DNA from 3 places in the Nocardia sp. NPDC004604 genome. Region 1 is predicted to be linked to each of the others. Evidence: riboswitches for the same ligand, from Rfam matches in the RefSeq annotation. Region 1 holds a riboswitch; each other region holds the start of a gene.

What was found. Region 1 has a riboswitch for glycine ahead of gcvP (aminomethyl-transferring glycine dehydrogenase). Riboswitches for the same ligand answer to the same signal wherever they lie in the genome.
Region 2: it holds a riboswitch for glycine, as region 1 does, so the genes downstream of both, glyA (serine hydroxymethyltransferase) here and gcvP (aminomethyl-transferring glycine dehydrogenase) in region 1, are expected to answer to the same signal.
Region 3: it holds a riboswitch for glycine, as region 1 does, so the genes downstream of both, gcvP (aminomethyl-transferring glycine dehydrogenase) here and gcvP (aminomethyl-transferring glycine dehydrogenase) in region 1, are expected to answer to the same signal.

Annotation. Positions count from the first base shown of each region.
Region 1 covers NZ_JBEXLC010000038.1:35,441-38,715, forward strand. The annotation lists gene ABZW16_RS16150 (bifunctional nuclease family protein) at 1-186, shown strand, start outside; gene ABZW16_RS16155 (MerR family transcriptional regulator) at 374-973, shown strand; glycine riboswitch at 1,107-1,207, shown strand; gene gcvP (aminomethyl-transferring glycine dehydrogenase) at 1,379-3,275, shown strand, end outside.
Region 2 covers NZ_JBEXLC010000078.1:17,478-20,752, forward strand. The annotation lists gene ABZW16_RS26140 (putative nucleotidyltransferase substrate binding domain-containing protein) at 1-588, shown strand, start outside; gene ABZW16_RS26145 (IclR family transcriptional regulator) at 602-1,387, shown strand; glycine riboswitch at 1,632-1,730, shown strand; gene glyA (serine hydroxymethyltransferase) at 1,766-3,055, shown strand; gene ABZW16_RS26155 (L-serine ammonia-lyase) at 3,052-3,275, shown strand, end outside.
Region 3 covers NZ_JBEXLC010000008.1:94,315-97,589, reverse strand. The annotation lists gene gcvP (aminomethyl-transferring glycine dehydrogenase) at 1-1,702, opposite strand, end outside; glycine riboswitch at 1,826-1,933, opposite strand; gene lipA (lipoyl synthase) at 2,294-3,244, shown strand.

The sequences.
Region 1 (3,275 bases):
ATCTCGGCCCGGCCGTCGGATTCGATAGCGATCGCCTTGCGGGTGGGTTGCCCTATCTATGCCGAGGAACCGGTGCTCGAAGAGGCCGGGCTGGTTATGCCGGACGAGCGCGAGGACGAGGTGGAGAAGTTCAAGGAGTTCCTCGAATCCGTTTCGCCGGACGACTTCAAGGCCACCGACAGCTGAGCCGCTGCGCCAGGGCGGTGGGTTGGTCGAGCTCTTTCTTCTAGAGGTGAAGTAGAGGTCGAGACTTCTACCGCGCGTCGCGTTTGGTCCGACGATGCCGCTCCCGGGAGAATCACAGGGAGTAATCTCGATAGTTGGGCCACGTCCGTTACGGCCGGTCGTTGGTCGTGACGGAGCCGGGTCATCGATGAGGCTAGGCGTCGGCGAAGCAAGGGAGTGGTCAGTGGCAGAGCAATCGCAGGATGTGGTACAGCCAGGCCTGTTCCCGGATGATTCGGTCCCCGACGATTTGGTGGGCTACCGCGTACCGAGCGCGTGCCAGGTGGCCGGGATCACCTACCGGCAGCTCGATTACTGGGCGCGCACCGGATTGGTCGTTCCGTCCATCCGTGGGGCTGCGGGTTCGGGCAGCCAGCGCCTGTATTCGTTCAAGGACATTCTCGTCTTGAAGATCGTGAAGCGACTATTGGACGCGGGCATCTCGTTGCAGAACATTCGCATCGCCGTCGACCATCTACGCAGTCGCGGCGTGCAGGATCTAGCGGGCATTACGTTGTTCTCCGATGGGACCTCGGTGTACGAGTGCACCTCGCCCGAGGAGGTAGTCGATTTACTGCAGGGTGGGCAGGGCGTCTTCGGAATCGCGGTCAGCGGCGCCATGCGGGAATTGACCGGAGCCATCGCCAACTTCCCGGCCGAGCGGGCCGTGAGCGGCAGCGCGAGCGAGCGGCCGGAGGATGAGCTTTCCTTCCGTCGTAAGGCTCGGATGAACCAGAAGACCGGCTAGGGATCGATTTGTCGAGTGCCTGTCGCTGCGGCGGCGGGCACTCGACTGTCCGGCCGAAGTGATGAGCGCTACACGCCCATCCGGGGTCCGGTGGCGTCATTCGTTGCGCGCGCGGCATAAACTGACGGTGCGTCGCCGCCGTGCGGGAGAGTTCCGGACTTCACAAGAGTTCGGGCGCCGAAGGAGCAGCACCTCCCCGTCAATCTCTCAGGCAAAAGGGACCGTACGGGCTTCGACGTCTCTGGAAAGTGGCAACTCCGCACAACGCGGCGGTTGCCCGCCCATGGGGAAAGGGGTCTCGGCACCTGCGTCGCGGCATCCGAATCTCTCAGGCTCCACGACAGAGGGGGAGGCCGGTATCCGTCGACCGCCGTTGGTCGACCCGCCCGACCTTGGGAGCTTGTCGTGACTCGATCATTCGCCGACCGCCATATCGGACCCGACCGGGATGAACTCGCCCGGATCCTGGACGTCGTCGGCGTCGGCTCGCTGGCCGAGCTCGCCACCGCGGCACTACCCGCGAGCATTCTGGACGGCTCCGGACTCGAGGTGCTGCCGCCCGCCGCGACCGAGCACGAGGTGCTCGACGAACTGGCCGCGCTCGCGCATTCGAATACCGTCGCCACCTCGATGATCGGGCTCGGCTACTACGACACGTTGACTCCGCCGGTGCTGGTGCGCAGCCTGCTGGAGAATCCCGCCTGGTACACGGCCTATACCCCGTACCAGCCCGAGATCAGCCAGGGGCGGCTCGAGGCACTGCTCAACTTCCAGACCATGGTCTCGGATCTGACCGGGATGGAGGTGGCCAATGCGTCCATGCTGGACGAGGCCACCGCCGCCGCCGAGGCGATGACGCTGCTGCGTCGGGCTGGCAAGTCCACCTCCGCGCGCCTGCTGATCTCCGATGATCTGTTCCCACAGACCAAGACCGTGCTGCACACTCGCGCCGAACCGCTGGGAATCGAGATCGTCGAGGCGGATCTGTCGGGCGGTGAACTGCCTGATGGCGAGTACTTCGGTGTGCTGGTTCAGGTTCCGGGCGCTTCGGGTCGGATCGTGGACTGGCGGCCGGTGATCGAGGCGGCGCACGAGCGGGGCGCGTTGGTCGCGGTCGGCGCGGATCTGCTCGCGTTGACGCTGATCACGCCGCCGGGGGAGCAGGGCGCGGACGTATGTTTCGGCACCACACAGCGTTTCGGTGTGCCGATGGGGTTCGGCGGTCCGCACGCCGGATATCTATCGGTGCACGCCGCGCATGCGCGTCAGCTGCCGGGTCGACTCGTCGGGGTGTCGGTGGATGCCGATGGCCATCAGGCGTATCGACTCGCACTGCAGACCCGCGAGCAGCATATTCGCCGGGAGAAGGCGACCTCTAATATTTGCACCGCGCAGGTGCTGCTGGCGATTGTGGCCGCGATGTACGCGAGCTATCACGGACCCGATGGACTACGCGAGATCGCTCGGCGCGTGCATCGGCGGGCGGCGGCCATTGCGACCGGACTCGATGGTGCCGTGGTGCACGACAATTACTTCGATACGCTGCTGGTGCGGGTGCCCGGTGGCGCGGAAGCCGTAGTGGCGAAGGCGAAGTCGAGCGGTATCAACCTGCGGTTGGTCGACGCAGACCACGTCGGTGTCGCCTGTGATGAGGCGACCACCGAGACCCATGTCGCCGCCGTGCTCGAATCCTTCGGCACCGCACTGACTTCCGAGGCGAGCGGTCCCGCGGCGGCGGTCTCCGTCGAAACCCGTACCTCGGACTTTCTCACCCACCCGGCATTCACCAGCTACCACACCGAAACCGCGATGCTGCGCTACCTGCGGCGGCTCTCCGATAAGGATATCGCGCTGGACCGCAGCATGATTCCGCTCGGTTCCTGCACCATGAAGCTCAATGCGACCGCGGAAATGGAGGCAATCACCTGGCCCGGCTTCGCCCGCGTGCATCCGTACGCGCCGGTCGAGGATGCGCCCGGTCTGCTGAAGGTGATCACCGATCTGGAGAACTGGCTGTCCGCGATCACCGGCTACGACTCGGTGAGCCTGCAGCCGAATGCGGGCAGCCAGGGCGAATACGCCGGACTGCTGGCGATCCGGCGCTACCACCTCGATCGTGGTGACGCGCACCGCGATACCTGCCTGATTCCCTCCAGCGCGCACGGCACCAATGCGGCCTCGGCGACCATGGTCGGCATGCGGGTGGAGGTCGTGAAGTGCCGCGCGAACGGCGACGTCGATCTGGACGATCTGCGCGCCAAGATCGCCGATCACGCCGAGCGGCTGGCCTGCATCATGATCA
Region 2 (3,275 bases), on a different contig from region 1:
TGGGCGCGGGCGGCCGAGGGCTGGCTCGACGATCCGCTGCAGGATCGGGGGCTGATCCTGTCGTCGCTGCTCATCGACGGGCGGGTGGTGTGGGGCGACGCCGCGCTGCATACCGTGCCAGCGGCGTTCGGGCGGATGCGGGCCGAACACCCGAATGCGCTGCGGCTGCAACTGCTGGACGCGTTATCGGGACGGGTGCGGACACGGTCACTGCGCGATGTGCTGTCCCGGCGCGGCGGCACCTTCGACCTGAAGAACCATGCGCTGGCGCCGATCGTCAACCTGGCGCGCTGGGGTGGGCTGGCGGCGGGCGTGACCTCGGCGTCCACCCCGGTGCGATTGGCAGCGGCGGCGAGTGCTGGTGCGCTCACCGATCGGGATGTCACCATGCTGACCGAGGTCTTCGTCATGTTGCAGCGCCTGCGGATGGTGCATCAGGTCGAGCAGTTGTCGGCTGGGCACAGTCCCGGCGATATTGTCATGATGTCGGAACTCTCGCCGTTGAATCGGAGCCTGCTCAACGATGCCCTGCGCGAAATCGCGGCGGTGCAACGACGGGTCGGCAGCATGGGAGCCACAACCACCTAGAATGGCGATTGTCATGGCGAAACAAGGTGTCGAGGACAACGGGCGGACGGCCGCGGTGCAGTCCGTCGACCGAGCGCTGCTGGTCATGGAGATCATTGCCAAGCTCGGGCAGGCGGGCGTCACGGAGATCGCCGGCGAACTCGGCGTCCACAAATCTACCGTTTCGCGGTTGATCGCCGTGCTGGAATCGCGGGGATACGTCGAGCAACTGTCCGAGCGCGGCAAGTATCGGCTCGGTTTCTCGATCGTTCGGCTCGCCGGATCCACCAGTGCCCAGGTCGATCTCGTCGGACAGAGTCAGAGCGCCTGCAACGCGCTGGCGATCGAGGCCGGTGAGACGACCAATCTCGCTGTGCTGGACGGTAGTCGGATCATCAATATCGCCGAGGCGCACGGGCCGGGTTCGATCGCGTTGCGGTCCTGGGTCGGTCAGAGTTGTCCGGCGCACGCCACCTCCAGCGGCAAGGTACTGCTCGCGGATCTGGAGCCGGGGGAGATGCGCAAGCGCGTCGGCGCCAAACTCGAGGCATTCACCACCAATACGCTGACCAGGGTCGCCGACCTCGCCGCACAACTCGTCGCGGTGCGCGAGAACGGCTGGGCCGATGTACGCGAGGAACTGGAGATCGGCCTGAACGCCGTCGCCGCGCCGGTCTACGACAGCACCGGTGCCGTCGTTGCGGCATTGAGCGTTTCCGGCCCGGCCTACCGCCTGAGTCCGGACCGCTTCGCCGACGTGGCCCAACTGACCATCGCCAGCGCCGCCGATATCAGCCGCCGCCTCGGTTATCTGGGCTGAACTCCCGCGCCGAGTGGGATCGAAAGTTATCTGATCTCGGTTGTCCTTCTCGTGTTGACATGGGGTTGGGTTGGTCCAATACTGAGTTGCGTATGGAGCTTCGTGTTGCGACTTACGCAACTTGTTGGCTTCTTGCGAAACCGAATATCCGCCGTTCGACGTGCAGCGGGAGATCTCCACACCGTATGTGGAAGCCGAAGGAGCAACACCTCCCGGGAATCTCTCAGGCCCAGGACCGCTGCGCTCAGGCAACTCTGGAAAGCAGTGCACGCGCACTCGCCGACGGGGCAAACGCACCGACCGGGTGCGTGAATCTCTCAGGCCATTGGACAGAGCGGGAGGAGCCACCTACGCGCACGCGTCGACGAAAGGCTCCCCATGGCCGACTCCGCTATCCGAACCGAACTCGATGCCACACTGCGCGAATTCGACCCGCTCGTCGCCGAATTGGTGGACCGGGAGGTCGACCGTCAGCAGCACGGGCTGGAGATGATCGCATCGGAGAACTACGCGCCGCTCGCGGTGATGCAGGCGCAGGGATCGGTGCTGACCAATAAGTACGCCGAAGGATATCCGGGGCGTCGCTACTACGGCGGGTGCGAGCATATCGACCAGATCGAGTCGCTGGCGATCGAGCGACTGCGCGGGCTCTTCGGCGCCGAATACGTGAACGTGCAACCGCATTCGGGGGCGCAGGCGAATGCGGCGGCGATGCACGCGGTGCTGCGGCCCGGTGACGGCATCCTCGGGCTGGCGCTGGATCACGGCGGTCATCTCACGCACGGGATGAAGATCAACTTCTCCGGACGGCTCTATGACGTCGCGGCCTATCACGTTCGGGCCGAGGACCATCTCATCGATATGGACGAGGTGCGCAGGCTCGCCCACGAGCACCGGCCGAAGCTGATCGTGGCGGGGTGGTCCGCCTACCCGCGCCATCTCGATTTCGCCGAATTCCGCCGCATCGCAGATGAAGTCGGCGCGTATTTGATGGTGGATATGGCGCACTTCGCCGGTCTGGTCGCGGCCGGGCTGCATCCCTCGCCGGTGCCGCACGCGCATATCGTCACCTCGACAACCCACAAGACGCTCGGCGGACCCCGTGGCGGATTCATTCTCGCGGTCGAGGAATTGGCCAAGAAGCTGGGTTCGGCGGTCTTTCCCGGACAGCAGGGTGGGCCGCTCGAGCATGTGATCGCGGCCAAGGCCGTCGCGTTCAAAATGGCGAGCGAACCGGTGTTTCGGGAACGTCAGGAGCGCACTCTCGCCGGTGCGCGCCTGCTCGCCGAACGGTTGCTCGCCACGGACTGCCGGGCGGCGGGCATCAATGTCGTCAGCGGCGGCACCGATGTGCACCTGGTGCTCGTCGATCTGCGCGATTCCGAACTCGACGGTCAGCAGGGGGAGGATCTGCTGCACGACATCGGCATCACGGTGAACCGCAATGCCGTTCCGTTCGATCCGCGCCCGCCGATGGTCAGCTCGGGACTGCGGATCGGCACGCCAGCGCTGGCCACCCGCGGGTTCGATATCGAGGCGTTCACCGAGGTCGCCGATATCATCGCGGTCGCGCTACTGCGGGGGCAGTCCATCGCCGAATCGACCGAGCGCGTCGATGCGCTGGTACGCCGGTTCCCGCTGTACCCGGGTCTGCGCGGTACGGCATGACGGTCAGCATTTTCGATCTGTTCCGGGTCGGCATCGGGCCGTCGAGTTCGCATACGGTGGGACCGATGCGGGCGGCGGCGCGGTTCATCGATCGGCTGAAATCCGATGGGGTGCTGCACCATACGGCTGCCGTACGGGTGCAGTTGTATGGATCACTCGGCGCGACCGGGCGCGGGCACGGCAGTATCGAGGCGGTCGTCACCGGATTGTCGGGGGAACG
Region 3 (3,275 bases), on a different contig from region 1:
CGAGCCACCGCTCGAGGTCGTCGATCAGCTCCAGGTACCCGCCGGTCTGCTCGGAGGGCGCGTAGGGGTGGATGCCGGCGAATCCGGGCCAGCTGATGGGCTCCATCTCCACCGCGGAGTTCAGCTTCATCGTGCACGACCCCAGCGGGATCATGGTGCGGTCCAGGGCGAGATCCTTGTCCGAGAGCTTTCGAAGGAACCGCAGCATCGCGGTTTCCGAACGGTGCTCGTGGAATACGGGGTGCTGCAAGAACTTCGAGGTGCGTTCGAGCTCGGTCGGCAGCCCGGCGACCGTGGTCGGCGTTGCCGTCACCATCGCGCCGAAGGCGGCCACGACGCGACGTACCACGTCGTCGGTGGTGCACTCGTTGCAGGAGATGCCGACGTGGTCGTCGTCCGCCAGGCGCAAGTTGATGCCGTAGCGATCGGCGTTGGCGACGAACTCCCTTGCCTGACCCGGCACCCGGACCTGCACGGTGTCGAAGAAGCGGTCGTGCACGATCTGGTGGCCGGCCGCCCGCAGGCTCTCGGCAATCGTCACGGCATGGCGGTGGACGCGGGTTGCGATGATGCGCAGACCCTCCGGACCGTGGTAGGCCGCGTACATGGCGGCCACGTTGGCGAGCAGTGCCTGCGCGGTGCAGATGTTGCTGGTCGCCTTGTCGCGGCGGATGTGCTGTTCGCGGGTCTGCAGCGCGAGCCGGTAGGCGGGCTGTCCGTCGACGTCGACGGAGACCCCGACCAGGCGGCCCGGGAGCATTCGCTCGAGCCCGGTGCGCACGGCCATGTAGCCGGCGTGTGGGCCGCCGAAGAACAGTGGCACGCCGAAGCGCTGCGCGGATCCGACCGCGATGTCGGCGCCCTGTTCTCCGGGCGGCGTCAAGATCGTCAACGAGAGCAGGTCAGCGGCCACCGTGGTCAGTGCGCCGCGCTCGCCCGCGGCCGCGATCAGCGGTGACAGGTCGCGCACGGCGCCGCTCGCGCCCGGCGCCTGGAACACCACACCGAATGCGTCGCCGTCCGGCAATTCACTGGAGAGATCCGCGACCAGCACCTCGATGCCGACCGACTTGGCACGCCCCTGGACGACCGCGAGGGTCTGCGGCAGGCAGTCCGCGTCGACGATCACCCGGTTCGCGGCGGACTTGGACTTGTTCGCCCGCCGCATGAGCAGCACGGCCTCCATCACGGCGGTGGCCTCGTCCAGCAGGGAGGCCCCGGCCACGGGGAGCGCGGTGAGATCCTCGATCAATGTCTGGAAGGTCAGCAACGCCTCGAGCCGCCCCTGGGAGATCTCCGGCTGATAGGGCGTGTAGGCGGTGTACCAGGCCGGCGATTCGAGCAGGTTTCGCCGCAAAACCGCAGGTGTGACGGTGTCGTGGTAGCCGAGACCGATCATCTGGACACGGGTCTGATTGCGGTCGGCGAGGGCACGCAGATCGGCGAGGACCTGCGGCTCGCTCCGGGCCGCCGGCAGGTCCATGGCCTTCTCGCTGCGGATCTGGTCCGGCACCACGCCGTCGATGAGCTCATCGAGCGTTTCGTAGCCGAGTGCATCGAGCATGTGCTGTGCTGCGGAGGCGTCGGGACCGATATGACGCGAGGGAAAGTCGCTGGTAGAGGGCCCACCATTGGGGGCAATGCGGGTTTCAACTGGCACGAGGTGACTCCGGTTTCGCTCTGTCCGGACCGCACCGGACATCGACTAGGGGGCACCTCCCCGCTCTGTCCTGAAACCTGAGAGTTTGGGCATTGCCGCACTACGGCGTTGCTCTTCACCTTCGGTAAGTACCGGCCTGCGGCCGTTCCTGTTCTCCAGAGTTGCCTCGGCGCTGCGGTACTGGGGCCTGAGAGATTCCCGGGGAGGAAGTTGCTCCTACGGCGCCTCGGAGTTCAGAAGTCTGAAACTCGGAGGTTCTCCCGCTGCGCGTCATCGGCGTCTTCAGTTGTGACTTGCAGAACAGTACACACTCCCCCGAGGTTTGTCTGCCACCGACCTCCCGGGACCACTCGACCGCCGATCCCCCTTGCCAAAACGCATCAGCGTTTGGCATCCTCGGTCTGGAACTCGCTCAGCTGTGACCGCACACACCGAGCATTCGGCGTCCAGATACCAAGTCCCGCAAAGGTATCGAGGGCCTGCCTTCTCTTCCCCCTGCTGACACCGCTTCCTGCGAGCGCTGCTCGGCCATGACCGTGCGGGTCTGACATCACCCGGCGACTTCGCGTCGTCGCACAGCAGCCGGATCCTTCCAGCGAGCTCTCGCCGGCTCCGGCTATCGAAGGAGTTCCCATCAGCGCCTCACCCCACCCCTCCCCCCTCGCCCCGGACGGGCGTCGACTGCTTCGGCTCGAGGTTCGCAACGCCCGGACTCCGGTCGAACGCAAGCCGCCGTGGATGAAGGTGCGGATGCGCACCGGACCCGAGTACCGAGCGCTCGCCGCCCTCGTCGAACGCGAGCACCTGCACACCGTCTGCCAGGAGGCGGGGTGCCCCAACATCTTCGAGTGCTGGGAGGACCGCGAGGCGACCTTCCTCATCGGCGGAGACCAGTGCACGCGGCGTTGCGACTTCTGCCAGATCGATACGGGCAAACCCGCCGACCTCGACCTCGACGAGCCGCGACGGGTCGCCGAGTCGGTGCGCGCGATGGACCTCCGGTACGCCACGGTGACCGGCGTCGCTCGCGACGATCTACCGGACGGCGGCTCCTGGCTGTATGCCGAAACGGTGCGCCAGATTCGCCAGCAGAGCCCGGGCACCGGCGTAGAACTGTTGATTCCGGACTTCAACGCGGATCCCGGACAACTGTGTGAGGTCTTCGACACCCGTCCAGAAGTGCTGGCGCACAACGTCGAGACCGTTCCACGCGTGTTTCGCCGGATCCGGCCCGCCTTCACCTATGAGCGGTCGCTCGATGTGATCACCCGGGCCAGGGCGGACGGTCTGATCACGAAGTCGAACCTCATCCTCGGATTGGGCGAGACCACCGACGAGGTGATCCAGTCACTTCGGGACCTGCACGACGCGGGCTGCCAGCTGATCACGATCACCCAGTACCTGCGTCCGTCGTCCCGGCACCATCCCGTCCGGCGATGGGCCGAGCCCGAGGAGTTCGCGCACCTCGAGCAGGTGGCCCGCGAGATCGGATTCCTCGGCGTCATGTCGGGTCCACTGGTCCGGTCCTCCTACCGTGCAGGCCGCCTGCATGCCGAGGCGATGGCCGCCGCCGATTCCCGGTAGATCCACGAAATGCCTTCAGCCACACAGCTTT